3 regions of the Lachnospira hominis (ex Hitch et al. 2025) genome follow, and region 3 is predicted to be linked to each of the others. Evidence: predicted binding sites of a transcription regulator. Region 3 holds the regulator's gene; each other region holds the start of a gene.
What was found. Region 3 encodes Rex, which represses fermentation and respiration genes when NADH is low (regulators of the CRP and FNR family bind a similar motif). Its sites were predicted from a motif close to ATTGTTAANTANTTAACAAT; they were not measured.

Region 1 (7,867 bases), on a different contig from region 3:
AGCCATTTTACCTGAAACTTCCATTGTATTATTAAGTATTCTTTCTGTTTCGCGGCTCTGTTTCTCAATCTGTTTTAATTTTACTAAGCTATTAATTTCAAGTGTTTTTGATGTATACATACAGTAAAGTGAAATCAATATAATAACAAGCACCTGTATCTCAATTGATGCAGTATCGCTCATTGTATATGTTCCGTTTGCAAGAAATACTACAACCTGTGCAATGTTAATAATTATAACACCTGTATTAATAGGAATTGAATATTTATAATCATTATATACTGTGATTGCTATAAGCATTGGAATTACATATGTAAATGCAAGTTTATTATTTGTGGTAAACATTATGAAAATATAAAATATTGCAAAGCCATATCCTATAAGATGCTTTATATGCGTTGAATTCTTATCTTTTTTATATACAATCCACTCCGCTACAGGTGAAGCAATTCCTATTACAATAGTAAACAATACATATAATAATGTCCTGCTTCCTTTTGCAAATTCAGCTAAATATGCAACACCTATAGCAGCTGAAACTATAGTATGGCATACTATTCCGACTTTGTTACATCTCGCCATCTCAGACTGTGACTTAATCTTATCTACAATCTTATCTAAACCTTTCTTTGCAGTTTCCTGTATCTGTTCATGCTTCGCATTAAGCTTTTGAGATTTATCCTGTATTTTTTGCTCTATTGCTCCCATATATAACTCCTCCTTGTTATTCATAAGAAAATACATAAATATATTTTACAACAAAATACGCTATAAATAAAGAAAAACGGATGAAAGAAATATTTTAATTTTCAAACATCCGTTTTTTAATTACAATAAACAATTGCAAAATATTACTTTATAACTCTTACCTTAATAACACCTTCAATAGATGCAAGTTTGTCAACTACTGTCTCAGATGCAGACTCACTTATATCAAGCATTGAATATGCATAGTCACCTCTTGACTTATTAGCCATCTCTTCAATGTTAATACTTTCATCACCCATAACAGATGTAATCTTGCTGATTATAGCAGGTACATTCTTATGGCATACAGCTACTCTGCCGGCTGATGTGCATACACCCATGTCACATGCAGGATAGTTTACAGAATTAACTATATTACCATTCTCAATGTAGTTACGAAGCTCTTTTACAGCCATAATTGCACAATTATCTTCTGCTTCTGCTGTTGAAGCACCAAGATGAGGAAGAACAATTGCACCTTCCATTCCAGCTGTAACAGGGTTAGGAAAATCTGTTACATACTTCTTAACTCTGCCAGACTTTAATGCTTCACCGATTGCTTTCTCATCAACAAGTACATCTCTTGCACAGTTGATAATAATAGTTCCGTCCTGCATCATATCGAATGCTTCTTTATTAATCATTCCCTTTGTACTGTCAAGTGCCGGAACATGAACTGTAATGTAATTACATTCTTTATATATATCTTCAACATTGACAATATGTTTAACTTCACTTGAAAGATTCCATGCTGCATTTACTGAAAGATATGGATCATATCCGTATACTTCCATACCAAGTGCAATTGCTGCATTGGCAACAAGCTGTCCAATAGCACCAAGTCCGATTACACCAAGCTTTTTACCTTTGATTTCCTGACCTGCAAATGCCTTCTTGGCTTTCTCTGTAGCCTTTGCAATATCAGCATCATCCTTATTTGCTTTAACCCATTCGTTACCGCCGATTAAATCTCTTGATGCAAGAAGCATTGCTGCAAGTACCTGCTCTTTAACAGCATTGGCATTAGCACCCGGTGTATTAAATACAACAATACCCGACTCAGCACATTTATCAAGAGGGATATTATTAACACCTGCACCGGCTCTTGCAATTGCAAGAAGATTATCACCAAGTTCCATATCATGCATTTTAGCACTTCTTACAAGTACTGCCTGTGCATCTTCAAAACTGCTTTCTGTATTATAATCATCTGAAAACAAATCAAGACCAACTGACGCAATATTATTTAAGCAATTAACGTTTACCATTATTTTGTATTCTCCTTTTCAAACTTCTTCATGAACTCAACAAGTTTCTCTACACCTTCAATTGGCATAGCATTGTAGATAGAAGCTCTCATACCGCCAACAGTTCTGTGTCCTTTAAGATTTACAAAACCTGCCTTTGTTGCTTCTTCAACAAACTTAGCATCAAGTTCTTTATCTCCTGTTACAAAAGGAACATTCATAAGTGAACGATCTTCTTTTACAACTGTTCCATTGAAAAGCTTGCTCTCATCAAGGAAATCATAAAGAATCTTTGCTTTCTTCTCATTGTGTTCTTTCATAGCTGAAAGTCCACCCATCTTCTTAATCCACTTAAATACCTTGCCACAGATATAAATATTATAGCATGGAGGTGTATTATAAAGTGAATCAGCATCTGCCTGTGTCTTCCATTTAAGCATTGTAGGAGTTCCAGGAAGAACATCATCTGTAATTAAATCCTCTCTTATAATTGCGATAACAACACCTGCTGGTCCGATATTTTTCTGAACGCCGCCATATACAACGCCATACTTTGTAACATCCATAGGTTCTGATAAGAAACAAGATGAAACATCAGATACAAGAATATGTCCCTTTGTATTAGGAAGTTTCTTATATTTAGTACCATAAATTGTATTATTTTCGCAAATATATACATAATCTGCATCTTCTGGAATGTCAAGATCTGAACAATCCGGGATATATGAATATGTTTTGTCTTCTGAAGAAGCAACGGCAATTGCATCACCATAAATCTTAGCTTCCTGGTATGCTTTCTTAGCCCACTGTCCTGTTATAATATATGCTGCTTTCTTATTCTTCATAAGATTCATAGGAACCTCTGCAAAGAACTGCGACGCACCGCCCTGAAGGAATAATACCTTGTAATTATCCGGAATATTCAACAAATCTCTTAAATCAGCTTCAGCTTCTTTAATGATATTGTCGTATACTTTGGAACGATGGCTCATCTCCATAACTGACTGGCCGCTTCCCTTGTAATCAAGCATCTCTGCTGCTGCTTCCTTCAATACCTCTTCCGGTAATACTGCCGGACCTGCGCTAAAATTATAAACTCTTGCCAATTTCTTCCTCCTATTATTCAGCCTGTTGAAATCACTATTATAAAATATGTCTCAACTAAGCTTTTAATTTAATAATTAATAGACATTTTATGACAATCTTTATTGTATGTCAACAATTCATTCTCTATTAATATTCTTTTGTTCTTTTATTTAGTAATCTCTTCTATATACGTAATATTCTTTAGTTATTTTTGTTTTTATTTTCCAAATCCTGTCTATCAAAAGCTTCAGAGATTGCAGCTCCAGGTGAAACCATTGGAAATACCTTGTCTTCCCTGTCAATAAGACAGTCAATTACACACGGTATATTTAATTCTATAGCTTCTTTGAGTGCCGCTTTAAATTCTTCAATTGATGAAACTCTGTAACCTTTCGCACCAAGGCCTTCAGAAACTTTCACAAAATCAACCGTATCATCAAGAACCGTCGAAGAATAACGCTTTCCATAGAATAAATCCTGCCACTGACGAACCATTCCAAGTACATGATTATTAAATATAATCTCAATAACAGGAATATTGTAACGTGTCGCTGTTGCTATTTCATTCATATTCATTCTGAAGCAGCCATCACCTGCAATATTAATTACAACTTTATCCTTACGGCCAACTTTTGCACCTATAGCAGCACCAAGACCGAATCCCATAGTTCCAAGACCACCTGATGTTATAAGTGTTCTTGGATGTTTGTATGTATAATGCTGTGCAGCCCACATCTGGTGCTGTCCTACATCTGTTGCAATAATAGCATTACTATCTGTAATCTCATTGATTGTCTCCATAATATAAGGTCCATTAAGACAATCTTTTCTGTAACGCATAGGATACTTTTCTTTAAGTTCTTTGATATGCTCAATCCATTCATGATGCTCAAGCTGTCCGATCTTCGAATTAACACGTTTTAAGACTTCAAGTGCATCTCCTATTACACATGCATCTGTTTTAATATTTTTATTAATCTCAGCTGCATCAACATCGAAATGAATAATTTTTGCATTGCTTGCAAACTTAGATGCATTACCTGTGACTCTGTCCGAAAATCTTGCACCAATTGCAATAAGGAGGTCACATTCTGAAACACCATAGTTAGATGTCTTTGTACCATGCATGCCAAGCATACCTGTATAGAGTGGATCCGAATTATCAAATGCACCTTTTCCCATAAGTGAATCAGCTACAGGAGCATCTATTTTATGTACAAAGCGTGCAAGTTCTTCCGAAGCACCTGAAAGTACAACACCTCCTCCGACAAATACAAATGGTTTCTTTGCCTGTGCAATCATCTCTGTGACTGTGTCAATATCCTCTTCACGAATTGACTCTGTCTTTCTTTCAATTGGCTTTGGTGTCTCCTTTACATAATCACACTCCGCTGCAGTTGCATCTTTTGTTACATCAATAAGTACGGGACCCGGTCTTCCCTCCTGTGCTATTCTGAATGCCTTGCGGATTGTATCTGCAAGTGTGCTTACATCTTTTACAATAAAATTATGTTTTGTAATAGGCATTGTAACACCCTGGATATCTACCTCCTGAAAACTGTCTTTTCCAAGAAGAGGAACCGTTACATTACATGTAATTGCAACAACAGGAGTTGAATCCATATAAGATGTCGCTATACCTGTTACAAGGTTGGTTGCACCGGGACCTGATGTTGCAAAGCATACACCTACTTTGCCTGTAGCTCTTGCATATCCGTCTGCTGCATGTGCAGCACCCTGCTCATGTGATGTAAGTATATGTGTAATCTCATCAGAGTGTTTATAAAGTGCATCATATACATTTAAAATAGCACCTCCCGGATAACCGAATACTGTATCTACACCCTGTTCTTTTAAACATTCAACAATTATTTCTGAACCATTTAACTTCATTTGGCCGTTCATCCTTTCAATAAAATATTACCCGCTTTATTTATCAGGAGTCTGTAAAATTGCACCTCTGTTACCTGATGTAACCATAGAAGCATATCTTCTGAGATAACCTGTTGTGACTTTAGGTTCTCTTGGCTGCCATTTAGCTTTTCTTGCTGCAAGCTCCTCATCTGAGACCTTGAGTTCAAGCTTCATTTCCGGAATATTAATGCTTATTACATCGCCCTCTTCAACAAGTGCAATAGGACCACCGACTGCTGCTTCCGGAGATACATGTCCGATAGAAGCTCCGCGGCTTGCACCTGAAAATCTTCCGTCTGTGATAAGAGCAACGCTTGAACCAAGCCCCATACCGGCAATCGCTGATGTAGGATTAAGCATTTCTCTCATACCAGGACCACCCTTAGGGCCTTCATATCTGATTACAACAACATCACCTGCTACAATCTTTCCACCCTTAATAGCTGCAATTGCATCTTCTTCGCTGTCAAATACTCTTGCAGGGCCTTCATGTACCATCATCTCTTCTACTACTGCGGAACGCTTAACAACACTTCCGTCAGGAGCAAGATTTCCAGAAAGAACAGCAAGACCGCCTGTCTTACTGTATGGATTATCAACTGTACGGATAACTTCCGGATTAAGATTTACTGCATTTGCAATATTCTCACCGACAGTCTTACCTGTTACAGTCATGCAGTCTGTATGTAACAGTCCAATATCTGCAAGTTCTTTCATAACTGCATATACGCCACCTGCTTCATTTAAGTCTTCCATATATGTAGGACCAGCTGGTGCAAGGTGACAGAGGTTAGGTGTCTTTTCACTTATTTCATTTGCGAACTTAATGTCAAAATCAAAGCCCACTTCATGTGCAATAGCTGGAAGATGAAGCATACTGTTTGTAGAGCATCCAAGTGCCATATCAACTGTAAGAGCATTAAGAATTGCATCTTTTGTCATAATATCTCTTGGACGGATATCTTTTTTAAGCATATCCATAACTGCCATACCTGCATGTTTTGCAAGTCTGATTCTGTCAGAATATACAGCCGGTATTGTACCATTGCCGCGAAGTCCCATACCGAGAGCCTCTGTAAGGCAGTTCATAGAATTTGCTGTATACATGCCTGAACATGAGCCACATGTAGGACATACTTTTTCTTCGTATTCTCTTACCTGTTCTTCTGTCATTGTACCTGCAGCATAAGAGCCTACTGCCTCAAACATTGACGAAAGACTTCTCTTTCTGCCACCTACATGTCCGGCAAGCATTGGACCGCCACTGACAAATACAGTAGGAACATTAATTCTTGCTGCTGCCATAAGAAGTCCAGGTACATTCTTGTCGCAGTTAGGTACCATAACAAGTGCATCAAACTGATGTGCTGTAGCCATACATTCTGTAGAATCTGCAATAAGGTCTCTTGTAACAAGAGAATATTTCATTCCTACATGTCCCATTGCAATACCGTCACATACTGCGATTGCTGGAAATACAACAGGAACACCGCCGGCTTCAGCAACGCCAAGCTTAACAGCATTAACAATCTTATCAAGATTCATATGTCCCGGAACAATCTCATTATATGAACTTACAATACCAACTAATGGCTTATCCATCTCTTCTTTTGTAAAGCCAAGTGCATTAAACAGCGAACGGTGTGGTGCCTGCTGCATGCCTTTTTTTACGTTATCACTTTTCATAAAAATTAATCTCCTTATCTCATTCTGTTTTTATTTAATTCCGGTTTAAACTCCGGCAGGATTATCATTTTTTTCATTAAACTATGAAATATCAAAAAACTTATTTACGCAAGATGATTAGCAATAAGGTCGCCCATCTGTGTAGTTGTACACTGTGTCATTCCTTCCGACATAATATCAACTGTTCTGTAATTTTCTTTTAAAACCTGTGCAACAGCTGCCTCAATAGCATCTGCTTCCTTGTCAAGATCAAGTGAGTATCTTAACATCATTGCAGCTGAAAGAATTGTGGCAATAGGATTAGCAATATTCTTTCCTGCAATATCAGGTGCTGAGCCATGGCTAGGCTCATAAAGGCCAAGTTTTGTCTTTCCAAGGCTGGCACTTGAAAGCATTCCGATAGAACCTGTTATCATGCTTGCTTCGTCTGATAAGATATCGCCAAACATATTTTCAGTAAGAATTACATCAAACTGGCCAGGATTCATTACAAGCTGCATTGCACAGTTATCAACAAGCATATTAGTAACTTCAACTTCCGGATAATCCTTTGACACTTCAGCAACAACTTTTCTCCATAATCTTGAAGAATCAAGTACATTTGCTTTATCAACACTGACAAGTTTCTTTCTTCTTTTCATTGCAATCTCAAAACCTTTAATTGCAATTCTTCTGATTTCTTCTTCATTATATGTAAGAGTATCAACTGCTGTCATCACACCGTTTACTGATTCTGTGTGACGCTCTCCGAAATAGAGACCTCCTGTAAGTTCTCTCATTATAACCATATCAAATCCGTCACCGATTATCTCATCCTTTAAAGGACATGCATCCTTTAATTCACTATATAAATAAGCCGGACGTATGTTTGCAAAAAGTTCAAGATCTTTTCTTATCTTCAAAAGACCTGCCTCCGGTCTTAAATTAGGTGCAACATCATACCACTTTGAATTACCGACATTGCCGCCGACAGCACCAAGCAAAACAGCATCTGATGCTTTTGCTGTATTAACTGCTTCTTCTGTGAGAGGCACACCATAAGCATCTATAGAACATCCACCCATAAGGATTTCAGTATAATCAAATTCATGACCATATTTTTTACCTACAGCATCAAGTACCTTTCTTGCCTCTCTTACTATCTCCGGACCAATTCCATCTCCAGGAATCAATGTTATCTTATAACC
Region 2 (7,867 bases), on a different contig from region 3:
AGCCGGATTCTTTGAAGCATATGCTTCTGCACGTCCAAGAATAATACAGTTTACAACAATAAGAGGAATATAAATTCCGAGTGAATCGTAAAGTGATGGCAGATAACCCTGCATAAGGAACTGTACCACTGTAACAAATGAAGCAACAATAACAATAAACGCAGGCATACGGACACCATCCGGAATCACCTTACGAAGCAATGAAATCAACAGGTTTGACATAACAAGAACTACTGTTGAAGAAAGTCCCATACCGATACCATTGATTGCTGATGTAGTAACGGCAAGTGTCGGACACATACCAAGTGTCAGAACAAATGTAGGATTTTCCTTGATTAAACCGTTATAAATTCTCTCAACACATTTATTCAATTGAAGCACCTCCTACCGTCTTAACATTTTCTGACTTTAATTCTTTAAATACAGCAAGTGCTGTATTGATACCTTTCGTAACAGCCTTAGATGTAACTGTAGAACCGCCGATTGCATCAATCTTATCCTCTGATGAACTTCCTGTTCCATCTTTAACAACTGTAAACTTATCTACTGATGCACCGTTAAACTGTGCAAGGAATGCAGGGTCAGTCTTTGCCCTCATACCAAGTCCGGCTGTCTCACTGATTGAAAGAATTGATGTTCCCATATACTTTCCATCTGATGAAATACCTGTTGAAAACTTGATATCTCCGCCGTAACCGTCTCCTGCAACTACTGTTATAACAAATCCGACGATTTTTCCATTTTTAACACCGGCTACTACATCTGTAACCTCATCTTTTGAAAAATCTTCTTCTGTATCCTTTAATCCTGACACAAGTGCTGCAAGATTAGCTTCTGAATATTTTTCAGAATCAATTGCTTCAAAACTGTCAGCATCTGAGAGAACCTCCCTGTAAGCAGTCTGTTTTGCTTTTTCATTCTGCTCTGCTATAGGTCCTTTTGTAATATTGTAAACTGCACCAAGCACGATACCGGCAACAAGTGTTATAGCAAACAAAATACATGCGTCTTTAATAATCTTATTCATTTATTTTGCCTCCTTTACCGGTTTCTTCTTGCCAAATGACTTCGGTACTGTAACCTTTTCAATCAATGGCACTAAGAGGTTAGAGAAGATAATTGCATAAGAAACACCTTCTGCTGAACCACCAAACATTCTGAATATGAATGTAAGCAATCCGAGGATTACACCAAATACTATCTTGCCGTTTGGTGTGATAGGTGATGTTACATAATCAGTTGCCATGAAAAATGCACCGAGCATAAGACCACCGCCACAAAGTTCTTTAAGCATATATTCTGCATCGAACTGATGTCCAGGTGCAAAAAGGAAAATAAGAACTGCAAATGTTAAAATATATGATGCAGGAATTCTTAATGAGATAACTTTTCTCACAAGAAGATAAATTGCACCGATAAGCAGACAGACAACTGATGTCTCACCAATAACACCGGCATGCTTTCCGATAAACATTGTAAGAAGACTTGTTGCCGTTCCAGGCTCCGCACCCGGCTTTAATACTGCAAGAGGTGTAGCACCTGAAAATGTATCTGTGACAAAATTTGTCATCGGACCTGTAAATGCAATAAGAAGGAAACATCTTGCTGCAAGTGCAGGGTTCATGAAATTCTGTCCAAGACCACCAAATAACTGTTTTACAATAATAATAGCAAATACACATCCAACGATTTCATAACCGACATTAAGTGTTGATGGAATGTTAAGTGCAATTAAAAGGCCTGTTACAGCCGCACTTAAATCTGAAACCGTAATTTTTTTATGCATAAAATACTCATATAAAGCTTCGCTGGCCACACATGCCGCAATACCAACAATAATGCGGATAAGTGCACCAAGCCCGAAATTATAAATACCAAATATACTAGCAGGTGTCAGTGCTATGAGAACATCTCTCATAATTGTCTGTGTTGTATCCTTGCTTCGTACATGAGGATTCGCTGATACGTTAAATACTTCGCTCACTTTTATCCTCCTCCTACTTCTTTCTTCTGTTAGCCATAATAGTTCTTCTCATGGCTTTAATCTGCTGCGTAAGCGGTCTCTTAGCCGGACAGACATAAGAACAGCTTCCGCACTCAACACATTCCATACCGTCAAACTTGGTGAATCCAGTCTCATCATTTCTTGATGCAAAACCTGCAAGCTTTGCCGGAAGAAGATGGCTTGGGCATCCTTCACCGCATCTGCCACATCTGATACATGCAGATGATGAAATATGTGATACAATATCCTTTTGCATAACAAGAAGTGAAGAACTTCCCTTTACAACAGGAACATCAAGACTATACATGGCAAATCCCATCATAGGGCCACCAGAAATAAACTTCTCAGGCTCACCGTTAAGACCACCGGCAGCATCAACAAGCTGTCTGTAATTCATACCAAGCCATACATAAAAGTTGCCAGGATTCTTAACACCATCACCTGTTACAGTAACAATTCTCTTAGTAAGAGGCTTACCTTCAATTACGGCCATATAAATTGAATAAATTGTATCAACATTATGTACAATACAACCTGCATCAGCCGGAAGCATTGATGAATTAATGCTTCTTCCTGTTGTTGCATAGATAAGACATCTCTCACCGCCCTGAGGATACTTTGTCTTTAAGACCTTTACTTCAATATTCGGCTCATTAGCTGTCTTTTCCTGCATAATCTTAATAGCATCAGGCTTATTATCTTCAATACCGATAATACCTTTTGCATGATCAAATAAGGCAAGAGCGACTTTAAGACCCATTACTACTTTATCTGACTCTTCAATAAGTCTTCTGTAATCAGATGTAAGATAAGGTTCACATTCCGCACCATTTACAATGATGTAATCAATCTCGTCCGGGTTCTTTGGTGTGAGTTTGACATTGGTAGGGAAACCTGCACCGCCCATTCCGACAACGCCTGCCGCCTTAATTCTCTCTCTTATCTCGTCCCTTGAAAGCTCTGCAAGTGTCTTTGGCACATACTCAACTTCCTTATACTCGCCATCATTCTCAATCACAATGGAATTGCACTTACCACCTGTTGCAAGAGTTCTTGGCTCAATAGCCTTAACTGTTCCTGATACAGATGAATGAATGTTAGCAGAGACAAAACCTCCTGCCTCAGCAATAAGCTGGCCGGCAAGCACATAATCGCCTTTTGCTACAACCGGAACTGCCGGTGCACCAATATGCTGTGAAAGGGGATATACCATATCACCTTCAGGGAATAATTCTTTTATCGGCTTATCTTTTGATAACTCTTTGCCGTCAAAAGGATGTACTCCGCCTTTAAATGTACATTTACCCATGACATACTACTCCTTATAAATTTTTTATCTAAACAATATTTTATCTCAATAAACAACAAAAATCTACTTTTTTTTGTGTATACATTAGTGTATAATAGACAAAAACTGATATTATTTTAACATTTATATAAAATTTGTATGACAATTTTTTCACAAGTGACTAATTTGCACCTGTATACAAATAATTTATCTTATCCGGAGTCTGACTATGCAAATAATAACAAACACATTAGACACATATACTTATCACGAACTGGCAGATATTTTACATTCGTATAACAATACTGCCGCCGTATCTGACTTTTTATTTTTTGATATAGAAACGACAGGATTTTCTGCCAGAAATTCCATGTGTTACCTCATAGGCTGTGTAAGCCTAAATAATGAAAATTTTATTATAAAACAATTCTTTGCAGACAATCCTTCTGATTGTGATGACGAAAAAAAGATGCTCACTGAATTCATGCATTTTGCTTCCGGCTTTAAATATATAGTACACTTTAACGGTGATGTATTTGATATTCCCTATCTGAAAGAACGTATGTATATTAACGGATTGCCAGAACATCAATTTCCGGAAAGCATCGACCTTTTCAAAAAATCAAAATCTTTACGCCTGTTGTTTAAATTAGAAAATTACAAACAAAAAACAATTGAACATTTTCTTGGCATAAACCGCAGCGATAAATCTGACGGCGGTGAACTTATCAATGTATATAAGCAGTATCTGACCGGAAAAACACTTGGAAAAAATGTTACTTCTGAATATAATATGCTTCTTTTACACAACCACGATGACGTTTGCAATCTGCCTTTTATATGCCATGTTCTTTCATATAATCAGATATGGAATGAAGAGACTTACAAATCAACTTCATTTTCAATAACAGATGGATATGCTTTTAATAATAATCCCGTAAAAGAAATAACTTTCAGTATTACACTTCCATGCTGTGTGCCTAAAGACGTATCTTATGGAAATGATTTATTTTACATAAAATTAAGCAAAAATCTGCTGAAACTGCGTACCAAAATACACGAATGCGAATTAAAATATTTTTACACCGATTATAAAAACTACTACTATCTGCCGGATGAAGACTATGCAATCCATAAAAGCATTTCTTCTTTCGTTGATAAAAGCCGCCGAATACCGGCAAAGGCATCAACATGTTATTCAAAAAAGAAAGGCTCATTTATAGCACAGCCCTCAGATATTATTGCTCCGTCATTCAAATATGATTACAAAGATAACATAAGTTATTTTGAAGCATCTGACAGCTTTTTTAACTCTCCACAAAAAATAGATAATTATGTATACAAAACAATAACGTCACTGTTATGAACCACATAACAATGACGTTGTTAAACTTAAATCTCTTTACTCTTTCTATAAAAGAAAAGTTTGTCATATTCATATCCCAAATCACGATAATTAATAATCTGTTCTGTATTACCAACAAAAAGGCATCCATCAACTTTAAGAGCTTTATTAAATTTCTTATAAATCTCCTGCTTTGCATCTTCTGTAAAATAAATCATCACATTACGGCATACAATAAGATTACATCCTGATGGATATGGGTCTTTTAAAAGATTAGCTTTTTTGAATTCAACACATTTTTTAATTTCATCACTTATTTTGAAATATTTTTCACCCATTTTTTCAAAATATTTATTCTTATATTCATCAGGAAGACCTTTCAGGCTTGACGCAGCATATACACCGTCTCTTGCTTTTTCAAGAACCTGATCATCAATATCTGTAGCTATAATATGTATCTTGTTCAAAGGCATCTTTTTTGCAAGAACCATTGCAAGAGAATATGGTTCATCACCTGTAGAACACGCTGCACTCCAAATTTTCAAATTAGAGCCAAACTTCTTAATCAAATCAGGCAGTATTACATCTTCCAATGTCTTCCATAATGCCGGATTACGATAAAACTCAGATACATTAATCGTAAGATAATTGACAAACTGATCCATCAATTCTTTGTTTGTCTTTATTGCTTTACTATAGCTGTCATATCCATCATACTTATTTCTTTCAATAAGAGAGTCTATTCTTCTTTTCATCTGTCTCTCTTTATATGCATTCAGGTCAATACCTGTATTTTGCAGTACAAATTTCTTAAAATCCTCATAATCCTTAATCATAAATCCTCATTTCTGTGATTTAATCACATGCCATACTTATTGTTCGTTTATATTTTAACATATCCCACCGTAAAAATCTCTATATTTAATTATTTTTCTGTTATTTTTTCATACTTTCTGTTAAACTTTTACCTGTATATTATAATTAATATTTATGAAGTTATTTTCAGATTGGAGAAAATATGGATGAAGAAACTCTTTTAAGGCGTAAAATTCTTGACACAGCCAACAAATCGTATAATCAGAATATATATACTTATACAGGATTCTTAGGATTAAGCGAACTTGCAATATATAATTCAATGAAAAAAGAACTTCAATTTGCTTATCCTTCTACTTTTGGTGGAAGTGAATCAAGTGAAAGGCAGATTATACGATTCGGAAGTCCTGAAATTTTTGGATACGATGACAGTTTTCCAATTTCAATACTTAAGATTTCACCGCTCACACCAAAATTTGCCCAGGAACTTGAACACCGTGATTATCTTGGTGCAATTATGAATCTTGGCATTGAAAGAAGCCTCATTGGTGATATTCTGATAAAAGAAAAAGATGCTTATGTATATTGCATGAATCATATAGCTGAATTTATAACTGATAATCTCACAACAGTAAAACATAACCATGTACGTGCCTCTGTCTGTGATGAAATTCCCGACATTATACGCCCTGTACTCACTGAGTTTGAAGTGATTGCGGCATCAGCCAGAATTGATGCAGTTGTTGCAAGCATTACTAAATTATCAAGAAGTTCTGCACTTGAATTTTTTTCAGCTAAAAAGGTGTTTCTTAACGGAATGAATATTGAAAATAACAGTGCACAATTAAAACCAGGTGATATTCTCGTTATAAGAGGTTTTGGGAAATTTATTTTTGACGGCTGTGGCGATGAAACAAGAAAAGGACGCGTTTATGTCCATATGAGACGCTATTGAAACACTACTAAAACATCACATCTACATAAAAGGCAGGACATAATGTCCTGCCTTAATTTTATGAATATTAAGCTTATTAATTATTCAGCATCATCTGTTGAATATTCTGTTGGTTCTTCATCTGCCTGAAGAGCCTTCATGCTAAGGCTTATCTTCTTCTCAGCTTCATTGATATCAACAACCTTAGCTTCAATTTCCTGACCAATTGCAAGAACATCTGAAGGCTTGTTGATATGTTCTCTTGAAATCTGTGATACATGAAGTAATGCATCAACACCATCCTCAAGCTGTACAAACGCACCAAAATCTGTCATTCTTGCTACAGTTCCTTTTACAACTGTGCCAACAGCATACTTTGTAGCTGCATCATTCCATGGATTCTGGTCTGGATACTTAACACTAAGTGCAATCTTATTACCATTAATCTCTTTGATAAAGCACTTAACTGAATCTCCAACTTTGTAAATCTTCTTAGGGTTAGCTGTTCTTCCCCATGACATCTCAGAGATGTGAAGAAGACCATCAACTCCGCCTAAATCAATGAATGCACCAAAATCTGTTACATTCTTAACTGTTCCTTCGATTGTATCACCTTCGTGAATCTTTTCAAGAAGTTCCTTCTGAGCCTTTTCCTTAGCTTCTACGATTAACTTCTTGCAGTCACCGATAATTCTTCTCTTCTTAGGATTATATTCTGTGATAACAAATGATACTTCCTTATCTTTATATACAGATAAATCTTTAACAAATGTATCTGAAACAAGACTTGCCGGTATAAATACTCTTGCCTCATCAACAACTACACCAAGGCCACCGTTCATAACCTGGCTTACTGTTGCTGTGATTACTGTCTGGTTTTCAAATGCTTCTTCAAGCTTCTTGCTTCCCTGTTCAGCTACAAGACCTTTTCTTGAAAGGATAACCTGACCTTCGCCATCGTTAACCTTGCGAACTTTTGCCTGCATCTCGTCGCCTACTTTAACAACATCTCTTAAATCTACGTTTGGGTCTGATGAATATTCATTACGTGTAATAATACCATCAGCCTTGTATCCAATGTTAAGAATAATCTGATCTTCCTTAACATCAATAACAGTGCCGTCAACGATCTCTCCTGTATGTATTTGCTTAATTGATTCCTCTAACATCTCTGCAAAACTTTCTGACATTAGTGCAAACCTCCTCGATAATATTGTTTGGGGTCGATGCCCCTGCTGTAATACCTATGCACTCTGCTCTGCCCAAACTTTCTAAGTCAAGGTCGTTTATCGTCTGAATGTAAAATGTATCGTAACATTCTTTCTTACAGATTTCATACAGTTTTCGCGTATTGGAACTGCTGCTCCCGCCGATTACTATCATAGCATCGACCCGCTTTGCAATTTCTCTTGCCTCTGTCTGTCGTTCCTCAGTTGCATTACAAATTGTATTACGAATGATTATATTGTAACCCTTTTT
Region 3 (7,867 bases):
GTCAGAATATCCTTTTTTTCAATCATTCTTGCCGGATTATTTTCTAATATTTTTTGCACATTGTCCTGACTGACTGCAAAACCTATATCAGAAACTATTACTTTTCCTGCATATTTCCTACCGGGATACAAAACCATCCCTGTCTTGTCAAATCCAAATGTAACTGTATAATCTGCTTTTACTTTCTTATTGCTTACCTGAACTATTCCCGCACTAAGCCCCGACGGAATATCAACCGCCACCTTAACTGCACTGACACGGTTAATCTCATCTATAATCTGTGCATAAACACCCGTGACATCTCTTGAAAGTCCAATTCCAAACATTGCATCTATAATAAAATCATATTCATCCAGTGGTAGTATGTTATCTTGTACTGCACATTCAAATGGAATTTCAAGATTTTTTATAATATTTTTCTGCAGCTCATACTCATCTGTTCCCGGCTCTTTTCTGCCAGCTTCATACACCAATGTTTTATAACCATGAAGATAAAGCTGACGTATGGCAGCAAGCCCGTCAGCTCCATTGTTTCCTTTTGTACAGACAACGCAGATGCTTATATCTTTTTTTCCGCTGTCTTTTTTATTGTATGCAAGTTTTTCCACAAATGATGATACAGACAATGCTGCACGCTCCATAAGAACTACAGATGGAATCCCTGTCGTTTTTATTGAATATTCATCTATTTTTTTCATTGCAGCAGAATCAAGTAAATACTTCATATACAGTTACTCCTGACCTTTTGAATTAATATCATCAAGGACTCCCATGATCTCCGGTCCAAAGATATTATGCATTCCCGAATAAAGCTGTTCGTTCATACTCTCCTTATCATGCTTTATAAGAAGATTCTTTTTGAGCTTGATTCTTGTAGCTTCAATCCATTTATCCAGCACTTCAAGATCTGCTTTGTTTTCATTAATCTTCGCATAGCACATCTTTACCGTTTCAACCAGAAGTTTTCTATTAGCTTCTGCCAGCTGTCTTGGAATCTCTTTTTCTTCATCTTCAAGTGATTCAATCTTGTCTTTTGCTTCATGTATAAGACGCTGGTTTTTATTCATACGTTTCTTACGACGAAAATCATTGCCGTCTTCTTCCATATTTTCAACGACATCCTGAATAACCTGTTCTTTTATCTTTTTTACTTCTTTTAAATCATTGGTTACCTGTCCCTGTTTTTTTAGCAGGTCATTAACCTTTTTTTCCCAATACTTTATCTCGTCAGTTTTGCTGACCTCCGGGACAAGCAGATACCATCTCTTATCTAGTGTAAGAATAGGAATATGATTAAATGATGCTGTGTCTTTTATTAAATCATATGTAATATCTGCCATGATAAATCACCCCTCCTGTATATTACGAGTTTTACCATTTTTATTTGCTATATTATATGAAAGTCTCATAAGGCTCTCTGATAAATGTACATTTTCAACTACAACATCTTCAGGCATATTAAGGTCTGTATGTGCAAAATTCCATATTGCCTTTATTCCGTCTTCAGCCACTTCTTTTGCAACTTCTCTTGCTGCCTGTCTTGGAATTGTAAGTGCAACTATCTCGATATTATTTTCTTTTATAAACCCTTTTAGTTCATCCATCATCATAATATCTAGACTGCCTATCTTTTTGCCTTTAAGCTCATGATTATTATCAAAAACACCTTTTATTATAAATCCTCTCTTTGCAAAATCACCCGAATTAACAAGTGCTGCACCGAGATTACCTGCACCGATAATAATCATATTATGAGTACGGTCAATACCAAGAATTTTAGCTATCTCATCATAAAGATACTTTACATTATATCCGTATCCCTGCTGGCCAAACCCTCCAAAATTGTTCAGATCCTGTCTTATCTGCGATGCGGTAACCTTCATCCTTGCACTGAGTTCTTTTGATGAGATTCTTTGAACACCGCTTTCAATCAATTCACCAAGATATCTATAGTATCTTGGAAGTCTCCTGATTACCGCAGATGATATTTTTTTTGTCTCTTCCATATTGCTCATCCGTACCTTCCTGTTTTTTCGTATTTTTTATTATAAACCAATGTTAAAACAATGTCAAAGTCAGCCTAATACTCTCTTGGCAATATCAACTGATTCCTTCGCATCTTTCGCATAGAAATCCGCATGAATTTCTTTTGCATATTCCGGTGTAAGGACAGCACCGCCTACCATAACTTTACAATCAAGATTATTTTCATGCAAAAGTTCGATTGTCTCTTTCATTGATACAAGTGTTGTTGTCATAAGTGCTGAAAGTCCTACAAGTTTTACATCATTTTCTTTTACCGCATCAACTACAGCCTGATAAGGAACATCTTTTCCCAGATCTATAACATCATATCCATAATTTTCAAGAAGAACTTTTACAATATTTTTTCCTATATCATGCACATCGCCTTTTACTGTCGCAATTACAATTTTTCCTTTACTCACCGGTGCCGCATCACTTTTTATCATAAATTTTCTTATAACTTCAAATGCCGCCTGTGCAACTGATGCGGACATTATCAGCTGCGGAAGGAAAAGTGTGCCTTTTTCAAATTCCTCACCGATTTTATCAAGTGCCGGTATTAAAACTTCATTGACAACTTCCATTGAGTCTGTATTTTCCAGAAGCTTAGCTGTACAGTCAGCACCTTCATTTTTAAGTCCGTTAAGAACTGCATTGTAAAGTGCAAGCTTATCACCTTCAAGTCCTGTATCATTATCAGAAGCTGATTGCTGTATGCCCTTTGCACCATCCGGCCCTGATTTTGTGTCCGTTCCTGCTGATTTATTTTCAGAAATGACAATCTTTGGTACTATCTGTTTTCCTGCATAATGCTTTATAAAATCAACTGAATTCTTATCAAATCCTGCAAGAAGCTTGTAAGCTCTTACAGCACCTGTCATCTCTTCAATATTAGGATTGATAATAGGAAGGTCAAGTCCATTTTCAAGTGCCATTGTAAGAAAAATGTGATTTACAAGCACACGGTTAGGAAGCCCGAAGGAAATGTTGGATACGCCGAGAACTGTCTTCAATCCAAGTTCTGTCTTGACACGGTGAAGTGCTTTAAGCGTCTCAACTACCCCGTCCTGCTCTGCAGATGCAGTAAGTGTAAGACAGTCAATGTATACATTTTCTTTCGGAATGCCTATTGCAAGTGCCGCATCTAGAATTTTCTTTGCAATTGCAAATCTGTCTTCCGCCTTTTTAGGAATACCATTTTTATCAAGAGTAAGTCCAACAACAGAAGCTCCGTATTTTTTTACAAGTGGAAGAACATTTTTAAGAGACTCTTCCTCACCGTTTACTGAATTGACTATCGGCTTACCGTTGTATACACGAAGTGCTGCCTCAAGCACTTCAGGAATTGTAGAATCAAGCTGAAGCGGAACATCCACTACTGACTGCAGTGACTTGACAGCTGTTATCATCATCTCACGCTCATCTATTCCCGGAAGTCCGACATTGACATCAAGAATATCAGCTCCTGCCTGAACCTGTTCAAGTGCCTGATTAAGTATGTAATCTATATCGCCTTTACGCAAAGCTTCCTGAAATATTTTCTTGCCTGTAGGATTAATTCTCTCACCGATTATTCTCGGCTGGTCTATCGGAACTACCTTTGTTGCAGAACATACTGCTGCCGGAATTACTTTTTGTGGCAGCTCATTTACAATTGCATTGCCATTTTCTTTAAGCATATCTGAAAGTTCTTTAATAAATTCCGGATTTGTACCGCAGCATCCGCCGAATACCCTGATTCCGTACTTTCTTAAATCTTTCATAAATTCAGCAAAATCTTTTGGTCCCACATTATATTCATTCGTCTGTGGGTCAGGAAGTCCTGCATTAGGCTTAACTACAACAGGAAGGTTGGTCCATTTTGTAACTTCTTCTATAACAGGTTCTAACTCTTTTGGGCCGAGTGAACAATTGACACCAATGGCATCAACACCAAGTCCTTCAAGAGTAAGTGCCATTGACGGAACCATACATCCTGTAAATGTTCTTTTATTCATCTCAAATGTCATTGTACACATTATAGGAAGGTCAGAATTTTCTTTTGCGGCAAGTACAGCAGCCTTTACATCAAGCAGGTCTGTCATTGTCTCAAATACAACAAGGTCAGCCCCCGCATTGCTTCCGGCTTTCACCACCTCTGCATACATCTCATATGCCTCTTCAAAGCTTAAAGTGCCTGTAGGCTCTAAAAGCTGGCCTATCGGACCTACATCAAGTGCTACCAGTGCCTCAGGTTTGACATTATCTCTGGCTGTAATCGCATTTTTAATTCCTGCAGTGACAAGTTCATCCACGCTGTGTCCGCATTCTTCCAGTTTGTAAGCGTTGCCGCCAAATGTATTGGCATATATTACATCTGAACCGGCATTAAGATACTGCTCATGAATAGAAACAAGAAGTTCCGGATGTGTAATATTAAGCATCTCAGGTGTTTCACCCATTTTCATGCCTGCTGCCTGAAGCATTGTTCCCATTGCTCCATCAAGAATAACATAATCTCTTTTTAATAATTCTCTAAAATCTCTAGCCATTACAACGTCCACCTTTCTGTCTGAACTGACACTTCTTATTCATACTGCATGTCTGACATCCTCTTGCCCTCTGAGGAATTGGATTTTTCGACAGTCCTATAACTGCCGTAACTGATTTTGTCGGTGTGAGCATATCTGTCGAACTGACATTAAGCCCAATCTGTTTTGGAGCATTTAATACATGAAGGAACTGTCCCTGAAGACTTATCGGCAGATCTCCGTATCCAAGTCCAAACCTGAATGTCTGGTAATATCCGGGATTTTCCTCTTTTATGATAAGTTCAGCCCGGTCACATGCCTGTTCAACTGCAACGCTGCACAGACTGTCTATCGCAACAGCCTCAGCCATGTCACGTATCTGTGCTATTCTTATAAGTCTGTCTGCATCAGCAGATATCGTAACCGCCATAAGCACAGCCTTATCGCATCCATCAAGATGTTTTTTTATAGAATTTCCTGTAAGAAACAGATTCGTATCTTTAACAAGAATTCCTTTTTCTTCTCTTGAAATATCGCATACTTTGTATACAAATCTGGGTTTTACACAGCTAAGCACTTCTTTCTCACATTTTGTTATAAGCTTATCAAGCTGCTCATCAATATCCTCACCTCTGTGTCCCATATATCTTAATGCTTCATTTTTATCGAGTTGTCCAAGAACTATATCAGCATGCATGTATCATTAACTCCCGCCTTTCATAGCATCTGCTATGAATTTTATCTTTTTTTCTTCTTTTTACGTCCTGTTCCCTTTGCTTTTTCCATGCTGATTTTTCTGCCCTTTATGGTAACATTTTCCATTGCAAGCAGAACTGCATCTGCATACTTTGAAGGTACTTCAACAAATGTATAATTATCAAGCATATCGATAGAGCCGACAAGCTTACCGGGAATTCCTGACTCACCTGTTATTGCACCAAGAATATTAGCCGGCTTAATCTTATCTTTTTTACCCACATTGATAAAAAGTCTTACCATGCCTCTCCTGTCAGCATCAAGGTCATAATGAACCTGTTCAAGTTCCTCTCTGTCCTCAAGTGAATCACCTACTACCATTTTAAGAAGTGCAGCAGCCACATCAAGGCATGTATAATCTTCCATATTAAGCCTGTCCTCAACAGCCTCAACCATATCTGAAAGCCCTCCGGCTTCAATAGTCTCCTTTATATTTGAAAATATTGCTTCAAGCTTTGTATTTTTCACATCATCCATTGATGGAATAGGTTTTGCCTTGATTTTTGTCTTGCAGTAACGCTCAATATCCTTCAGCTTATATGCTTCTTTTCCGGAAACAAATGATAAAGCAACACCCTCTCTTCCGGCACGTCCGGTTCTTCCTATTCTGTGCACATAATATTCTTCATCCTGAGGCAGGTCATAATTAAATACAACATCAACATCATCAACGTCAATTCCTCTTGCCGCAACATCTGTAGCAATAAGTATTTCTGTCTTTCCGCTTCTGAAATCAGCCATTACCCTGTCTCTCTGGGCCTGCTTCATATCTCCGTGAATTCCGTCTGCAAAATATCCTCTGCCTTTAAGCTCAGATATAAGCTCGTCAACCTGTCTTTTTGTATTACAGAATACAACTGAAAGTCTCGGATTATATATATCTATCAGCCTGCATAAAAGCTCATTCTTGTTCTTTGGTCTTACTTCATAATAATACTGTTCAATATTCTTTACTGTAAGTTCTTTTCTTACAACCTTGATAATTTCAGCATCCTTCTGGAAATTCTTTGCAATATCCATAATAGCCTTAGGCATTGTCGCTGAGAACATTATTGTCTGTCTGTCTTCAGGTGTATCTGTAAGGATAGTCTCCATATCCTCCCTGAAGCCCATATCGAGCATTTCATCTGCCTCATCAAGAACTACCATTGAAACATTATCAAATTTAACTGTCTTTCTTCTCATATGGTCCATAACACGTCCCGGCGTACCTACAAGAATCTGCACTCCAGCTTTTAATGACTTAATCTGTCTTACAATCTCCTGTCCGCCATATACCGGAAGCACTTTTATGTCGCTCATATATTTTGCAAGTTTTCTGATTTCTTCTGCAACCTGGACTGCAAGTTCTCTTGTCGGGCAGAGTATTACTGCCTGAAGTTTCTTTAAATCAGGATCTATTTTTTCGAGAACAGGAATAGAATATGCTGCCGTCTTTCCTGTACCTGTCTGTGCCTGTCCGACCACATCTCGGTCGTCCATAATAACCGGAATAGCTGAAGCCTGAATAGGAGATGCCTCTTCAAACCCCATATCTTCAACAGCTCTTAATATTCTCTCATCTAAATTTAATTCTTCAAATTTCATTAATTCTCCATTCCTGCTCTGTAAAAAGCAATCTTTATAATCGATTTATTTTACACAATTATGCTGATAAAGTCAAAATGTTTATTATTACATACAATTCAGACACTCAATATATCAATCGCCTTCCTATGCATATTGCAAATAAAGCATTTCCCATTTATAATAAAATATTAGTGTGGCAGACAAGTCTTTTACCTGTCACCATGTATAAGCAAATTTTCAAAGGACGGATATAAAAATGATTTTATCATGTAACCATATAAGCAAATCGTTTGGCACTGACCAGATTATAAATGACTGCTCATTTCACCTTGAAGAACGTGAAAAAGCTGCCATAATCGGAATCAATGGTGCCGGAAAATCTACTCTTTTAAAAATCATTGTCGGTGAACTTCCCGCTGATTCAGGAAATGTTACTGTCTCCAAAGGAAAAACTCTCGGTTATCTTTCACAGCACCAGAACCTCTCAACTGACAAGACTATATATGATGAACTTCTGTCTGTTAAACAGGATTTAATTGATATGGAAAATACTATCCGCAGTCTCGAAATACAGATGAAAGATGTTACAGGCGATGAGCTTGACAACCTGCTTTCACAGTATACAAGACTTAATCATGAATTTGAGATGAATAACGGATATGCATATAAAAGTGAAGTTACCGGTGTCCTTAAAGGTCTTGGATTTGGCGATGAGGATTTTTCTCTTCATGTAAACACACTCTCAGGCGGTCAGAAAACGCGTGTTGCACTTGCAAAACTGCTCATATCAAAGCCTGACATCATCATGCTTGATGAACCTACCAACCATCTTGATATGGATTCTATTGCATGGCTTGAAAATTATCTTCTCACATATAATGGAAGCGTCTTAATAGTTGCACATGACAGGTATTTTCTTGATAAAATTGTCACAAAGATTATCGAGATTGACAACACTGCCGTCACGGTATTTTCCGGCAATTATACAGACTATGCTGCCAAAAAAG

Region 1: a site for Rex is predicted at 3,168-3,187, ahead of serC (3-phosphoserine/phosphohydroxythreonine transaminase). Genes of this name have one in related genera too.
Region 2: a site for Rex is predicted at 3,452-3,471, ahead of rsxC (electron transport complex subunit RsxC). Genes of this name have one in related genera too.

What each region holds. Positions count from the first base shown of each region.
Region 1 covers NZ_JBBMES010000011.1:21,655-29,521, reverse strand. Annotated here, with positions in the region: gene WMO38_RS10105 (methyl-accepting chemotaxis protein) at 1-708, opposite strand, end outside; gene WMO38_RS10100 (phosphoglycerate dehydrogenase) at 852-2,015, opposite strand; gene serC (3-phosphoserine/phosphohydroxythreonine transaminase) at 2,015-3,100, opposite strand; gene ilvB (biosynthetic-type acetolactate synthase large subunit) at 3,282-4,973, opposite strand; gene ilvD (dihydroxy-acid dehydratase) at 5,010-6,680, opposite strand; gene leuB (3-isopropylmalate dehydrogenase) at 6,785-7,867, opposite strand, start outside.
Region 2 covers NZ_JBBMES010000014.1:41,679-49,545, reverse strand. Annotated here, with positions in the region: gene rsxE (electron transport complex subunit RsxE) at 1-372, opposite strand, end outside; gene WMO38_RS11450 (RnfABCDGE type electron transport complex subunit G) at 365-1,027, opposite strand; gene WMO38_RS11445 (RnfABCDGE type electron transport complex subunit D) at 1,028-1,984, opposite strand; gene rsxC (electron transport complex subunit RsxC) at 1,998-3,314, opposite strand; gene WMO38_RS11435 (ribonuclease H-like domain-containing protein) at 3,523-4,659, shown strand; gene WMO38_RS11430 (CheR family methyltransferase) at 4,686-5,474, opposite strand; gene WMO38_RS11425 (YlmH/Sll1252 family protein) at 5,657-6,409, shown strand; gene rpsA (30S ribosomal protein S1) at 6,490-7,578, opposite strand; gene ispH (4-hydroxy-3-methylbut-2-enyl diphosphate reductase) at 7,538-7,867, opposite strand, start outside.
Region 3 covers NZ_JBBMES010000001.1:173,459-181,325, reverse strand. Annotated here, with positions in the region: gene WMO38_RS00795 (NAD(P)H-hydrate dehydratase) at 1-725, opposite strand, end outside; gene WMO38_RS00790 (hypothetical protein) at 732-1,340, opposite strand; gene WMO38_RS00785 (redox-sensing transcriptional repressor Rex) at 1,347-2,015, opposite strand; gene WMO38_RS00780 (homocysteine S-methyltransferase family protein) at 2,076-4,556, opposite strand; gene WMO38_RS00775 (5-methyltetrahydrofolate--homocysteine methyltransferase) at 4,549-5,232, opposite strand; gene WMO38_RS00770 (DEAD/DEAH box helicase) at 5,274-6,878, opposite strand; gene WMO38_RS00765 (ABC-F family ATP-binding cassette domain-containing protein) at 7,117-7,867, shown strand, end outside.